4 regions of the Neorhizobium sp. R1-B genome follow, and region 3 is predicted to be linked to each of the others. Evidence: predicted binding sites of a transcription regulator. Region 3 holds the regulator's gene; each other region holds the start of a gene.

Region 1 (3,854 bases), on a different contig from region 3:
ACCTCTACCCGCCGGCAAGGATGCGGCCCTGGCCAATATCCGGCGCTTGGTCTCGGTTTGCGCCGATGAAAGCGTGCACATGACAAAAGATCTCGAAAGCCTTCGCGATCGCTATGATGCAGTCAATATCAAACTGGACAAGACCGGCGGCCTGACGGAAGCACTGGCCATGAAGGCCGAGGCTCAGCGACTTGGATTTTTGGTCATGCTCGGCTGTATGGTCGGCTCCTCGCTTGCGATGGCTCCGGCTGTTTTATTGGCGCAGGAAGCCGATTACGCCGATCTCGACGGGCCATTGCTGCTTGCAAGGGACAGGCCGACCGGCCTTCGCTACGAGGGTTCGCTGGTTTATCCGCCAGACCCTGACCTCTGGGGTTGAATGCGAGCCGCAAATGCGATCGTTGCCAGCCCGATCAAGGCGAGAAGCGACATCGCGAGGTAACTCGTCACCCCGAATTGCCGGTAAAGAAAACCGGACAATATGGTCGAAATTGCCAGAAACACGCCGTTGTAGAAGACATACGCGCCCTGCACCGTGGATTCCTGATGCTCCTGCACTGACTCTACCAGGCGTTGTTGAAGTCCCAGATGCACGAAAGCGAACGAAAACGCATGCAGGCCCTGTAGCGCCATGTAGCCCCAGAACCCCAGCGAGAATGGAAACAGGCTCCAGCGCAGGATCGCCGCCGCGCAGCCGATCCGCAACAGCGTCCAAGGCGATACGGACTTCGCGAGCCTGCCGGCCGTCAAAAATACGACGATTTCGAAAATGATCGCGGCGCTCCACAATATTCCGATGGATCCGCTCGAGAAGCCGATCTGCTGCCAGTGGATCGTGCCGAAGGTATAGAACATTCCATGGCTAGCCTGAGCAATCGACGCTCCGATCATCAACACATGCAAGTCGACACGACGGATCGAGCTGGGATTAAAACCGGCATTGGCGGGTCGAATCACGGCTTGACCGAGCCTCGGAACGGCAAACGCAACCAAGACTGTTAGCACAAATCCGACCGCCACTGCGGGCGGGATCGTCTGAAAACCCCAGTAACCCTGAAGCTCTCCGACGATAAGCGCGACAGCCATGAAGCCGACTGAGCCCCAGACGCGCATGGCGCCGTACTGGAATCCCCAACGCCGGACACCTGTGACTGCGACGGATTCGACGATCGGCGCATAAGGCGCAAAGAAAGCCGCCTGGAGGCTGACGATCAACAGCACAGGCCAAAAGGTGTCCGTAAAAAACATGGCCAGCGCCGTCGACAACGACAACGCGCCGGACCAAACAAGCATCAGCGTCCGCTCCCCCAGCCGGTCGGCAAAAACGCCGGCCACCGGCGCGGCGAACACCCGCAAGAGAAGTTGCGCGGCCAGCACAATCCCGATTTCGAATTCGGAAAAGGCAAGTCCGTCGAGCCAAACCGGCAGATAAGGCAAAATGACGCCGTTCACTCCCAGTGGTGCGCCATAGGCGAGTGCGCAGCGCAATTGGAAGAACCGGGGCGCGGCGGGCGCCGTCTGTGTAGGAATCACGATTTCACGGGTAGGTTGCTGAAACTTGCCGCTTACCTAACACAGAGCCCTGCCTATGCCTATGGCAAGAAATGGCCCTAGGCAGAGCTGACACGTATCGCAGTTCAGGCAGCCCGCATGTCCTCGACGACCTGCGGCGCCGCCAGTGCCTTGATCTCGGCGGCAGCGGTATCCCGCTGCCAGGAAATCATTTCGAGCCTGCCATCCTGATGTTCGACAATTGCCGTGCAGCTTTCCACCCAGTCGCCGGTATTGACATAATGGATGCCGTCGATGTCCTCCATCACTGCATGGTGAATATGGCCGCAGATCACGCCTTCCACGTTATGGCGGCGCGCCTCTTCGGCCACGACGCGCTGAAACTCGCCAATGAAGTTGACAGCATGTTTGACCTGCAGCTTTGCCCAGGCGGAGAAAGACCAGTAAGGCATGCCGAGGCGTCTGCGGATAGCAGCCAGGCCGAGGTTGATGACGATGGCCGCGTCGTAGGCCCAGTCGCCGAGATAGGCGAGCAGGCGCGCGTTGCGAACGACGACATCGAACTCGTCGCCATGCAAGATGAGGTATTTCCTGCCGTCAGCCATCTCGTGAATTGCTCGCTCGGCCACCTCTATTCCGCCGAAATGCGTGCCGGGAAACGACCGCAGGAATTCGTCGTGATTGCCGGGAATATAGACTATGCGTGTTCCCTTGCGCGCCTTGCGCAGAAGTTTCTGAACAACGTCGTTACACCCCTGCGGCCAATACCAGTTCCGTTTCAGCCGCCAGCCGTCGATGATGTCACCCACGAGAAAAATGGTATCGGCTTCATGATAACGCAGGAAGTCCAGCAGGAAGTCAGTTCGGGCGGCCTTGGAGCCGAGATGCACGTCCGAAATAAAGAGCGTTCTGAAATGCCTTGTTTCCACTTGCCCGGTCACGAAGTCGTCCTTTCGTCGCCGCTTCTTTGTTTTTCAAAACCAGACTCGTGTTTCAGGATGATGACAGGCTCCGGGAAAACCCCGATCAGCGGCGCTCCGATATCGCTCCATTTCCGCTATCACCGCAAATTAGCTGCTGTCGCACCCGGCCGATTGATGTAAGGAGGGTCTCTCCTTACCATCAGCCCATGCAGAAAAAACAAGCCAGGAGGAACCATGAACGCGCAGGATAAACCGAAATCGCCGGCCGTGCCGGCCACGGGCGATCTCGACGAGCAGGCGCTGTTCTTCCACCGCTATCCCCGCCCCGGCAAGCTCGAAATCCAGGCGACCAAACCGCTCGGAAACCAGCGCGACCTGGCACTTGCCTATTCGCCGGGTGTCGCCGCTCCCTGCCTTGCGATCCGCGACAATCCCGATGCGGCTGCCGATTTTACAGCCCGCTCCAATCTTGTCGCGGTGATTTCCAACGGCACGGCCGTGCTCGGCCTCGGCGATATCGGCCCGCTGGCATCGAAGCCGGTCATGGAGGGCAAAGCCGTCCTCTTCAAGAAATTCGCCGGCATCGATGTCTTTGACATCGAAATCGAAGCCCGCGGTATCGAGACGATGGTTTCTACCATCTCGGCGCTGGAGCCGACCTTCGGCGGGATCAACCTGGAAGACATCAAGTCTCCCGAATGTTTCGAGGTCGAGCGCCGGCTGCGCGAAAAGATGAACATCCCGGTGTTTCACGACGATCAGCATGGCACAGCGATCATCGTGGCAGCCGCGATCCTGAACGGGCTGGAACTCGCCGGCAAGAATATCGGCGACGTGAAGATCGTCACGTCCGGCGCCGGTGCGGCGGCGCTTGCCTGTCTGCATCTTCTCGTTTCGCTCGGAGCGAAGAAGGAAAATATCTGGGTTCATGACATCGAAGGCCTGGTCTACGACGGCCGCAACACGCTCATGGACGAGTGGAAGGAAATCTACGCCCAGAAATCCGATAAGCGTGTTTTGGCCGACAGCATCCACGATGCCGACGTCTTCCTCGGATTGTCTGCAGCCGGAGTGCTCAAACCAGAACTGCTTGCGCGCATGGCGCCGAAGCCGCTCATCATGGCGCTCGCCAACCCGACACCGGAAATCATGCCGGAACTCGCCCGCTCCGCCCGTCCGGATGCCATGATCTGCACCGGTCGTTCGGATTTTCCGAATCAGGTGAACAACGTCCTTTGCTTCCCCTATATCTTCCGCGGCGCGCTGGATTGCGGCGCCCGGACGATCAATGAGGAAATGAAGATGGCGGCGGTCAAGGCGATCGCGGCACTTGCCCGCGAGGAGGTTTCCGACGTTGCCGCTCGCGCCTATTCCGGCGAAACGCCCGTCTTCGGCGCCGACTACCTCATCCCCTCACCC
Region 2 (3,854 bases), on a different contig from region 3:
GTGAGCTTACGGATTTTCATCGTCTCTCTCCATGTTGTGTGCACAGGTAGCGCGGAGCACCGTTGCGCCAAGACGGGTACAAACTTTTGAGAAGGATGTTCGGATGTCCGAGCCCCCGAAAAAAAGAGCGCCCGGCTTCACCGAGCGCCTTCTGCTGTGTTGAAATGGCGTTTATTTCGCGGCCAGGAATTCACCGGCTTCGATGAGGCTGAATTCGTTGTTGTCGGCCTTGTCGACGGCGCGGCCGGCAGAGAAGGGCAGGTTGTTATCGTTGCCGATGACGAGATGTGTGGCGTCGACGATGTCGACGTTCTCGATCGTCACGAAAGGCATGTCGTAGATACCTTCGATATTGCCTGCCTTCTTTTTTTCCTCGGGATCCTGGATCTTCATCAGGTCGATATAGCCGATCTTGCGGACCGCCTGGCCGACATTGGCATCGCTCATCTCGATCTTGTAGACGCGCTTGTGCTTCGCCGGCGCGTTGAAGCAGGTGGCTTCCGGCTTGGTCGGATCGGCGCAGGCGCGGTCGGCGGCGCCGGCCCCGTTGTCGCGCTCGATGACAAGTGCGGTCGTCTCGTCGATCATATTGAAATCGCCGATCGCCTCACCGCCCTTGGAAAGCGGATAGAGCCAGGAACGGCCCGTCCACTTTTTGGAGGCGACATCGAACTCGATGACCCGCAGCGCCGTCTGCCCGTCCACCTGTTCTACCTGCCCGTCTTCCTTGTAGATTGCGCCTTCCAGAAGGCCATAGAGCTTGGAGCCGTCTTTCGACATGGCCATCCCCTCGTAGCCGCCGGAGCGCTTCAGGTTGAAGGCGCCCATCTTGGCAGCGGGATTGGCTGGCGTCGTGAGGGTGGGGTTGTCCGGCGAGGAAACCGGCTTGCCGTCGAGCAGCGTCGGCACGACATCGGTGAGGCGACCCTGCAGGTCGACCTTGATCAGATAGGGGCCGAATTCATCACCGAGCCAGAAACCGTCGGCCACCGGCTGGATCGATTCGATATCGAAATCGGCGCCGGTGAGATAACGCGTCTCGGACGCTTCCATGGCGATCGGGAACGGCGCGATCTTGTTCGGGTCAGAGAGGAAGACGTTCTTGAGCACTTCAGTCTTGTTGCCGGTCCAGTCGAACTTCATCTGGTGCAGGAAGAGCATGGCGTCGGAGGAATTGGCTTTCGAGCCGAAGCCGTTGTCGGAGAGCGTCCAGAACGTGCCGTCGGCCATGGTCTTGATGCCGGAAAAGCCCTGGATCGGCTGGCCGTCGAGCGGCAGTTTGACGTCGGTGATACGGGCGCCGTCCTTGCCCGGCAGCGTGCCGAGGGCTTCGGTGCGCTTGCGGTCGGGCGTGGTGAACTTGCCGGAGGTCTTCAGGAAGGCCGGGGCATCGGCAGGTGCCGCCACGACCGTGTTGGCCGGCAGGACCGCCTGTCCGACGAGTTTGGCCGGATAGGCCTTTTCTTCGGCTGAGGCAGAACCGCCGAAGAGTGTGGCGAGCGCGACGGAAGCGAGAAGGAGTCTGGTCATGGAGCACCCTTTGGGTTGGCGTGATGACAACCGCTTAAGGAGGGCGCATGACGGGCAGGTGATGGAACTTTGAAGCTTCGATGAAGCTTTGGTGACGGGATTTTTAAACGCTAAAAGGCTCGTTATGTGCTTTGCCGCAGCGCCACCCACCGGCCTGGCGTCATGCCGAACGTCTTCTTGAAATGGCGGGTGAAATGGGCCTGATCGGCAAAGCCGGCATCGGCCGCCGCATCCGCAAGACTGTCGCCTTCCGACAGCCGGAGTTTGGCGCGGTCAAGCTTGCGCATGACGAGGTAGCGGTGCGGGCTGGTGCCGAGAAGGCGGCGGAACTGCCGCGCGGTGGTATAGCGGTCAAGGCCGCTGACCGCCTCCAGTTCCTCGGAAGAGACGGCGCGGTCGCAATTTTCCTGAAGATAGTCTCGGCAGCGGAGTATGGCCTTCCGGGCCGTCGACGCGCCGGAGGCTCCGCCGCGGCTATCGGCGTGACGCCAGAGGCTCTGGGCGAGACGAACGACGATATCGTCCAGCAGCAGTTCCTGCGGTTCGGCCTCGAGATCGTCAAGCGCCTCGGCGAGACACTGGCGGAAATCCGGATCTTCGACCACAGGCGAGGGCACGAAGGGCAGGCTGCTTGCGCCTCCGTTCGCCTCGATCAGCCGCTCGGGCGGCAGATAGAGCATGCGGTAGCGCAAGCCGTCTTCCGTGCCGGCGGCACCGTCATGCACTTCGTCCGGATGCAGCACGATGACATTGCCCGGCATGCTGGCGCGCAGTGCGCCCCGATACTGAAAGGTCTGCACCCCGGAAACCGTGAAACCGAGTGCATAGGTATCGTGCCGGTGGGGAGAAAAACCGTTCCCATGGAAGCGCGCTTCTATCCGTTCGATGCCGAGGGAGGAAGGAGCCTGCACGATGCCGTCGGGCTTCTCCAGCGCTCCGCACGAACGTTCAAGACCGCCGGCAGGCGCCGCCGTTATCTCGTTGCCTCTCGCATAACCTTCGACGGAGTTATTCTTCATGTTCGATACCAAGATCGCGATCGTGCTTCGCGATGACCTCGCTCCCTGGCAGGAGCTCAACGTGACAGCATTCCTGACGAGCGGCATCATCGCCCAGCATCCAGCGGTCATCGGCGAAGCATATCGGGATGCGGCAGGCCATGTCTACAATCCGATGAGCATCCAGCCGATCGTCATTCTGGCGGCGGACCGGGAGACGCTTCGGGCCGTCCACCGCCGCACACTGGAGCGCGAGGTGACGAGTTCGGCCTATATCGAGGAAATGTTTGCGACCGGCCACGATGCTGCCAACCGCGAGGTTTTTGCAAAGTTCGCGCCTGACGACGCGAAGCTGGTGGGTCTGGCGCTGAGAGCGGAGAAAAAGATCGTCGACAAGATCACCAAGGGCGCGAAGATGCACCGTTGAGCAACGGACTAGGCCTCCAGCGCCAGCACGGCAAAGCTCGCCAGCCAATGTTCGCCCATATAGTCGCCGGCGACATGAGGGAGAGCATGGGCGAGATGTTCCGCGGCGGTTCTTTCCATGACGGACCGCCGGGGATCGGCTCCCGGCAGCGCTTTCGCAAGCGAACGCCAGCACCAGGCGCGGGAAAGATTCAATCCGTCCAGGTGGGCGATCTTACCGTCCGAGCGATCCGAAACGGAGGCCGGCGAAAAGAGCGTTGCGGGCTGCTCGCCTTTGATCGCTGGCAGGAAGCCGTCGAACCACCGGATAAAGGCATATTCCGGCATCAGCCGACGCATGCATTCTGCCTCGATCAGTGCGGATGAGAGGAAATCATCGCCGGAAGGCTCGCCCCAGGCCGGGCAGGCTACGTCTCCGCCGTACCACCGCATCGCGGTCTTCTGGAGTAGATCTCCGATGGCGGCGTCGCCGACCGCGTCGGCATAGTCGGCTGCGAGCCTGAGGGCGAAGGCGGTGTTGAAATGCGTGCCGACCCGGACCGGATAGGTGGCGATCGGCAGGAACTCGGCAAAGCGTCCGACGAACACGTCGGAGAGCGGTTTCAGGTTATCGAACCAGACACGCTCCTCGAGCAGATACAATTCGGCCGAAAGCTTGAGAAGCCAGCCCCAGCCATAAGGCCGTTCGAATCCGCGGGCGAGCGGCGCCGCCATATAGGCGCATTCACCGGCAACATTTTCCGGCACCAGCATCTCGTCAAACAAGGAGCGAATGCTTTCGGAGGCCGGAATTTCGGGAAACTTGCGCAGGATATAGGCCAACATCCAGTAGCCGTGGACACAGGAATGCCAGTCGAGGCTACCGTAGAAGATCGGATGCAGCTGGCTGGGCGTCCTGGC
Region 3 (3,854 bases):
GAAGATATCGGGATTGTCGGGATTGGCTCAGCTACGCTGGCAACGGGATGGAACTACCTCTACAATATCGGTTTCGACCACCTGATGCGGCGGCTGACCGGCAGCACGCAAAAGAGCCCTGTCGTGCGGATAGCGCATGCGATCCTGTTCGAGCTTGGCCTGCTTATCGTATTGCTGCCGCTGATCGCCTGGTATCTCGACGTGAGTCTCATTCAGGCGCTGACAATGGATATATCCTTCGCAGTTTTCTACGTGATCTATGCCTTCGTCTTCAACTGGGCCTATGACCGGCTGTTTCCGCTGCCGGAATGGTCCAAGGCAGCTACCACCGGATAACGGTCTCCCAACGCCTTAGGCACCTTGGCCAACCCACGTAGGATCCCCGATCAACGTTCTGTTTTTGCTCGTAGAACCGGCATGGAACGTTCTATGTCATCAACCGTTGATGCGGATATCCGATCACGGTTTGAAGGTTCGATCATGTCTTTCCTGCGAGCTAACGGTCTGACGATCGTGCTGATGGTGGCGGCGCTTGCCACGATCGGCGGGACGTTTATTTCCGGGTGGAGCGTTCATAACGACGAACTCGCCGAACACGGACAGGTCGCGCTCTCGGCTGTCGACTATCTCACCTCTGGACATTTTCTCTCCGCCATCTTCGAGAACTGGGAGAGCGAATTTCTGCAGATGTCCGCCTATGTTATGCTGACGGCGATGCTCTATCAAAAGGGCTCGGCGGAATCGAAGGATCCGGATCAACCCAACCCGCAGGATGAAGATCCGCGGAAGCATCTACCCGATCCCGAGGCGCCATGGCCGGTAAAGGCGGGCTCCTTCATTCGCGGCCTCTATTCCTATTCGCTCGGGATCGCGCTCGGCCTGCTGTTCCTGCTCACATTCGTGCTGCATCTTCGCTACAGCTTCGAGGCTGCCAATGTGGAAGCCGCCATGCACGGGCAGCCGACAATGCCTTTCTGGCAATATCTGGGAGACGCGCAATTCTGGTTTGAATCCTTCCAGAACTGGCAATCCGAATTCCTCTCGACTGCGGTGCTGGTGGTTCTGTCGATCTTCCTGCGCTTCAAGGGGTCACCGGAATCCAAGGCCGTGGCCGACCCGATCAGCAAGACCGGTTAAACAAGCCCGATCAGCAACGCCGCCCGTCAGGACTCCATCGAATAACCGGCGCCGCGAACGGTGCGGATGACATCCTGCATGTTGGAGAAGTTGAGCGCCTTGCGCAGACGACCGACATGCACATCGACCGTGCGTTCGTCCACATAGATATCATGACCCCAGACGCCGTCGAGAAGCTGCGAGCGAGAAAAAACCCGGCCTGGCGAGGCCATCAGGAACTCCAGCAGGCGGAATTCGGTCGGGCCCAGGCGAACCTCGCGGCTCTTGCGATGCACGCGATGGGTCTCGCGATCGAGCTCGATATCGCCGCAACGCAGCACGCTGGACAAGACTTCCGGCCGGGCACGCCGCAACATGGCCCTGACGCGCGCCATGAGTTCCGGCGTCGAAAACGGCTTCACCACATAGTCGTCCGCACCCGTTGCGAGACCGCGAACGCGTTCGCTTTCCTCGCCGCGGGCCGTCAGCATGATGATCGGCAGGCGCTCGGTCTCCGAGCGCATGCGCAAACGGCGGCAAAGCTCGATGCCTGAGACGCCCGGCAGCATCCAGTCGAGGATCAGGAGATCCGGAGTGCGTTCCTGAAGCCTGATTTCAGCTTCGTCGCCGCGCAGGATCGTCTCGACCTCATACCCTTCAGCTTCCAGGTTGTAGCGAAGAAGCACGCTCAGCGCTTCCTCGTCTTCCACCACAGCAATTTTTGGCAGCATCTCAGCTCTGCTCCATCAGCATTCCGTCATTCGGTGATCGCGCCAAGCGTATTCGATGTATCGTCCTTCGGGCGCTCGCCCTCCGGCTGGGCGCCCGTCGTCATGTAGTAGATCGTCTCGGCGATGTTGGTGGCGTGGTCGCCGATGCGCTCGATGTTCTTGGCGCAGAAGAGAAGATGCGTGCAGGTGGTGATGTTGCGCGGATCTTCCATCATATAGGTGAGGAGTTCCCGGAACAGCGAGGTGTACATCGCGTCGATCTCTTCGTCGCGGATACGGATCGCTTCGGCCTTTTCCGCCGAGCGGCTGGCATAGACGTCCAGCACTTCCTTGAGCTGTACCAGCGCCAGATCGGAAAGGTGCTCGATGCCGCGTGCAAGCTTGCGGGGCACGCCCGTGCCCTGCACCGCGATGACACGCTTGGCGGTGTTCTTGCCCAGATCGCCGACGCGTTCGAGATCGGCTGCTATGCGCAGCGTGCCGACGATCTCGCGCAGATCGGCAGCCATGGGCTGGCGTCTGGCGATCGTGACGATAGCTTTGTCCTGAATCTCCCGCTCAGCATGATCGAGGATCACATCATCCGATATGACCTTCTGAGCCAAAGCCGAGTCCGAATTCACCAGGGCGCGCACAGCATCCGCGCACATCTGCTCAGCAAGACCGCCCATCTCGGAGATACGGCGGCTCAAATATTTCAGTTCGTCATCATAGGCCGACAGGATATGGGTCGATGCCATCGTCTAGTCCTCGATATTGGGTTGTCGGGCGGCGCAGTCGGCAGATCAGCCGAAACGGCCCATGATGTAATCTTGAGTGCGCTGGTCGTCCGGATTGGTGAACATCTTGTCTGTGTCGTTTTCTTCGACAAGCTGACCCAGATGGAACATGGCAGTGCGCTGCGACACGCGAGCCGCCTGCTGCATCGAATGCGTCACGATGACGATCGTATAGTTGGCCCGGAGTTCGTGGATCAGCTCCTCGACCTTGGCGGTTGCAATAGGATCGAGCGCCGAGCAGGGTTCATCCATCAGGATCACTTCCGGCGACACTGCCACCGCGCGGGCAATGCAGAGACGCTGCTGCTGACCACCGGAGAGGCCGGTGCCGGATTCGTGCAGGCGATCCTTCACCTCGGTCCAGAGGCCGGCCCGCTGGAGGCTGGCTTCGACGATCTGATCCATGTCGGCCTTGTTTCTGGCCAGACCGTGGATACGTGGGCCGTAGGAAATGTTTTCGTAGATCGACTTCGGAAATGGGTTCGGCTTCTGGAAAACCATGCCGACGCGGGCGCGCAATTCAACGACATCGATATTCTGATCATAGATATCGTCGGCATCGAGTGTGATCCTGCCCGTGACGCGGCAGTTCTCGATCGTATCGTTCATGCGGTTGAGGCAGCGCAGAAAAGTGGACTTGCCGCAACCGGAAGGACCGATGAGGGCAGTCACCGTGTTTTCCCGGACGTTCAGGTTGACGTCGAAAAGCGCTCTCTTTTCGCCGTAATAGACCGACACGTCCTTGCCGATCATCTTGTAGGAAGAATCGTTCATCTTCTGATCCAGCGCCTTTTCAACTGCTGCTTCTGACATCATGTTCATCGTGTCCTACTCCTTTTACCAGCGCCGCTCAAAGCGTCGCCGCAAGAGAATTGCGCCAACATTCATTACGATGAGGAACAGGAGCAGAATGATGATCGCTCCAGAGGTACGTTCGACGAACGCACGTTCGGCCTCATTCGCCCACATGTAGATCTGGACCGGCAATGCCGTTGAAGGATCGAGCGGCGTCGCCGGATAGTTGGCCACGAATGCCACCATGCCGATCAGGAGCAACGGCGCCGTCTCTCCGAGTGCGTGAGCAAGTCCGATGATGGTGCCGGTCAGGATACCAGGCATGGCGAGGGGGAGGACGTGGTGGAAGATCGTCTGCATCTTCGACGCCCCGAGACCAAGGGCGGCTGCCCGGATCGACGGCGGCACCGCCTTCAAAGCGGCTCGCGTGGCG
Region 4 (3,854 bases), on a different contig from region 3:
GCTCCGTTACATGGCCCATTTTCCTGCCTGGCCGGGATTCCGTCTTGCCGTAGAGGTGGACGAACACGTCCTTTTTCTTCAGCCAGCCGGGAAGGTCGAGAATATCGTCGCCGATCAGATTGGTCATAACGCAGTCCGAATGGCGGTGCGGATTGCCGAGCGGCAGACCTGCAACGGCGCGGATGTGCTGCTCGAACTGCGAGACGATGCAGGCCGCTTCCGTCCAGTGGCCGGAATTGTGGACGCGGGGCGCGATTTCGTTGGCGATCAGCACACCATCGGCGAGAACGAAGAATTCCATGCCGATGACGCCGACGTAATCAAGCGCGGCGAGCAGCTTTTCTGCAGATTCCCGGGCGACGCTTGCCGTTTCACCGGAAATGCGGGCGGGTAGGGTAGAGGTGTGAAGAATGCCATTGCGGTGGACGTTCTCAGCCGGATCGTAGCATGAGACCGTGCCGTCGCCGGAGCGTGCGGCGATGATCGATATCTCACGATCGAAGGGCACGAAGCTTTCGAGAATCAGCGGTACGCTACCCAGCGCCTCGAAGGCGCCGGCCGGGTCGTCTTCAGGCGAACGGAAGACGCGCTGGCCCTTGCCGTCATAACCGAGCCTGCGGGTTTTCAGGACGCCCTTTCCGCCAAAATCCGCAAGGGCCGCTTCGAGATCCTCCTGGCTGTCGACGGCATGGAAACGGGCGGTTTCGATGCCGCAGCCATTGAGGAAGCGTTTCTCGGTGAGGCGGTCCTGGGCGACTTCGAGCGCCTTTGCCGGCGGATGGACGGGCACGGAACGCTGCAGCGCTTCGGCGGCCGAAACGGGCACGTTTTCGAACTCGTAGGTGACGACGTCGCAGCGAGCGGCGAGCTCGGCCAGGGCAGCAGGATCGTCGTAGGCCGCTGTGATCTGCGTGTTCGCGACCTGGGCGGCGGGACAGTCTTCCTGCGGCTCCAGGATGATGGTGCGGAAGTTCAGCCGGGCTGCGGCCATGGCAAGCATGCGGCCAAGCTGTCCGCCGCCGATGATGCCGATCGTGCGGACGGTCATGGAGCCTCGTCTATCGGGTAGTCAGCGACTGCGGTGGACTGGCGGGCGCGCCATTCGTCCAGCCGGTCGGCAATATCGGCGTCGTTGAGGGCAAGCACGGCGGCAGCCAGCAGCGCGGCATTGATGGCGCCGGCCCTGCCGATCGCAAGCGTTCCGACTGGGATGCCGGCCGGCATCTGGACGATCGAGAGCAGGCTGTCCTGGCCGGAAAGCGCCTTCGACTGCACGGGCACGCCGAAAACCGGCAGCGGCGTCATGGCGGCGGTCATGCCGGGAAGATGTGCGGCGCCGCCGGCGCCGGCAATGATGACCTGAAAACCTTCGGCGCGGGCGCCCTTGGCAAATGCCATCATTCGCTCCGGCGTGCGGTGTGCGGAAATGATGCGGGCCTCGTAGCCGATATCCAGCGCGTCCAGCGTGTCGGCGGCATTTTTCATGGTTTCCCAGTCGGACTGGCTACCCATGATTATGGCGACGGCAGGTCTTTCAGCCATGTCGGAAGCCCCTCAAGCGATGATGTCGGGAATGATCTGATCTTCGAGCTGGCTCATCTTGTCCTTCAATGCCAGCTTCTTCTTCTTCATGCGCTGGATCCTCAGGGCATCGCAGCCGACCTCGATCATGGCGTTGATGGCGGCGTCATAATCCTCGTGCTCCTGACGGAGTTTCGCGAGCGCCAGCCGGATATCCGCCTGTTCCTGATCAGCCATATTACGGTCCCCATTCTCCATGCCCGGCTATTCTTGAGCGGTTGCCGGCAATGTCCGCAAGCCTCTACCATCAAACCACGTTAACTGGAAGTTAGCCGATGCCACGAATTTGCCCACGAGAAACCACGATTTCTCCTTCGACAAACCAGACCGATCGTGTCACACTTCTGTCGCAAACCTGAAGCCTCGGCAGAAGGGAATGTCGGGGCAGGTTGACCAAGGAAGGAACATGCCACATGACCGTCCAGGCTCATATCGCATCGCTTGAAAGGAAGCACGGTGATCTGGAAGAGGAGCTCCAGTCCATTCTGGCGTCGCCCTCTGCAGACGACCGGGAAATTGCCGAGCTCAAGCGCCGCAAGCTGCGTCTCAAAGACGAAATGCAGCGCCTTAAGGCCTCTACGCGTCACTAGTTCTCTAAAGGAGAAGAACGCCGCGCGCCTCAGGTTCATCATCAGTACGAGGCAACATTAAAAGCGGCACCAAAACCCAATCCAGAAATATGAAAATGCAGTTCTGGTCGTGGTAGGAGATCACGACCAGAACTGATCGAGCCAAAGATTGAGCCTGTCGAAGCCCTTGCTGTTGACGGCATAGATGCGCCGCGTGCCTTCTGCGGTGACCGTCACCAAATTACTTTCAAGCAAAGCTTTCAGATGCTGGGAGACCGCCGGCCGACTTATCGGCAGGCCTTGGGCGAGTTCGTTGACGGTTCTCGGCGAACGCCGCAGTTCCTCCAGCAGATAACGCCGGTTGGGATCAGCTATGGCTGCGAAGGGATCAACTGTCGTCATGGCGCAAACTTACGGTAATCCGGCCGTAACGGCAAGATTTATTGTGCGTTGCAGCAAGGTCGAGAAATTTATTCCCTTGTCCGAAACCACGCTTCAGATGGGCAATCCATCCCAGAGCAGCTTCAGCCCAGCTAGAAAGGCGAGGCCGTAGGTCATGGGATAGAAGAACTCTGCCTTCAGATGCTTGACGATCGTCGCACCCAATATCGTCGCTATCAGCGCCACCGGCAGCAGCGTCGCCGAGATTGTCAGGTTCTCCCGGTCAAGGGCGCCGAGGAAGAAATAGGGGATCACCTTCACGGCATTGACGATCGCGAAAAACCGGATGCTGGCGCCGGTGTAGGATCGCGGGTTGAGCCGCATCGGCAGGACATAGATCTGGAATGGCGGGCCGCCCGCATGGGCGACAAAGCTCGCATAACCTGAAAGCGCGCCCCAGAACGTCGCGGCGACCGGGCGGTGCGGCAGAGGATCTGCGGGCCTGCTGGAGTGCGGCCCATAGACCTGCCAGAAGTAACGGACGGTAAAAAGAATGGTGGCTATGGCGATCACCAGGCGCAGCGCATCGTCCGAGACATAGGCCGATGTCGCCCAGCCGAGCGCGATGCCGATGATGCCGCCCGGGAGGATCATCAAAAGCGTCGTCGGGTCGTTATACTTCCGCCACGACCACAGCGCGACGATATCCATGAGAATCAGGATCGGCAGGAAGATCGCCGCCGCCTTGACCGGATCCACGGCCATGGACATGAGAGGCACGCCCATCAGGCCGATCGCGCCTCCGATTCCCCCTTTCGAAAGGCCGACAAGCAAAACGGCAGGCACCGCAAAGGTAAAAAAGGTCAGGCTGAGGGTGTCGGGCATGAAGCTTTCGGAGGGGAGAGGCGGTTGATCCTTCAATCGGTCCGGTCTATCGAATTTGCAGACAGAAAACGAGTGCGGATTTCACTGAGCCGAATCCGCGAACAGGATTTGAGATGACCCAACCGGAAGACCGCTGCCGCCTCGTGCTGATCTTGCCGGAGAGCGATGATACCGCCGGACAGGCGCGACAGCTCGAAGACGCGCTTGCAGGGGGGGATGTCGCATCGGTGATCATACCCCAATACGGTCTCGACGATCAGGCCTTTCAGAAGCGCGCCGAGCTTATGGTGCCGATCGTTCAGGGGGCAGGCGCGGCGGCGCTGATTGCCGGCGACAGCCGCGTGGCGGGCCGGGTCAAGGCGGACGGATTGCATATGAACGGCACATTGACGGAGCTTGACGAAGCGATCGAGAAGTTCGTGCCCAAGATGATCGTCG

The links. The regulator PhoB, encoded in region 3, activates phosphate uptake and scavenging genes when phosphate is short. The targets are predictions, from matches to a motif close to TGTCATNNANCTGTCAT.
Region 1: EDE05_RS25270 (UDP-2,3-diacylglucosamine diphosphatase) is a predicted target of PhoB. The motif match lies at 2,503-2,519, and genes of this name have one in related genera.
Region 2: EDE05_RS03540 (esterase-like activity of phytase family protein) is a predicted target of PhoB. The motif match lies at 1,611-1,627, and genes of this name have one in related genera.
Region 4: EDE05_RS23210 (DUF465 domain-containing protein) is a predicted target of PhoB. The motif match lies at 1,916-1,932, and genes of this name have one in related genera.

Annotation. Positions count from the first base shown of each region.
Region 1 is NZ_SOEM01000034.1:9,920-13,773, reverse strand. Features, by position in the region: gene dgcA (N-acetyl-D-Glu racemase DgcA) at 1-379, shown strand, start outside; gene EDE05_RS25275 (MFS transporter) at 349-1,533, opposite strand; gene EDE05_RS25270 (UDP-2,3-diacylglucosamine diphosphatase) at 1,638-2,453, opposite strand; gene EDE05_RS25265 (NADP-dependent malic enzyme) at 2,670-3,854, shown strand, end outside.
Region 2 is NZ_SOEM01000002.1:150,804-154,657, forward strand. Features, by position in the region: gene EDE05_RS03535 (AraC family ligand binding domain-containing protein) at 1-20, opposite strand, end outside; gene EDE05_RS03540 (esterase-like activity of phytase family protein) at 172-1,530, opposite strand; gene EDE05_RS03545 (AraC family transcriptional regulator) at 1,653-2,441, opposite strand; gene EDE05_RS03550 (DUF2000 family protein) at 2,548-2,955, shown strand; gene EDE05_RS03555 (DUF2891 domain-containing protein) at 2,964-3,854, opposite strand, start outside.
Region 3 is NZ_SOEM01000001.1:383,557-387,410, forward strand. Features, by position in the region: gene EDE05_RS01780 (PACE efflux transporter) at 1-336, shown strand, start outside; gene EDE05_RS01785 (DUF6766 family protein) at 481-1,137, shown strand; gene phoB (phosphate regulon transcriptional regulator PhoB) at 1,164-1,847, opposite strand; gene phoU (phosphate signaling complex protein PhoU) at 1,874-2,587, opposite strand; gene pstB (phosphate ABC transporter ATP-binding protein PstB) at 2,633-3,448, opposite strand; gene pstA (phosphate ABC transporter permease PstA) at 3,464-3,854, opposite strand, start outside.
Region 4 is NZ_SOEM01000025.1:41,544-45,397, forward strand. Features, by position in the region: gene EDE05_RS23195 (5-(carboxyamino)imidazole ribonucleotide synthase) at 1-1,048, opposite strand, end outside; gene purE (5-(carboxyamino)imidazole ribonucleotide mutase) at 1,045-1,542, opposite strand; gene EDE05_RS23205 (DUF465 domain-containing protein) at 1,555-1,758, opposite strand; gene EDE05_RS23210 (DUF465 domain-containing protein) at 1,995-2,171, shown strand; gene EDE05_RS23215 (metalloregulator ArsR/SmtB family transcription factor) at 2,292-2,552, opposite strand; gene EDE05_RS23220 (sulfite exporter TauE/SafE family protein) at 2,646-3,416, opposite strand; gene EDE05_RS23225 (thiamine phosphate synthase) at 3,530-3,854, shown strand, end outside.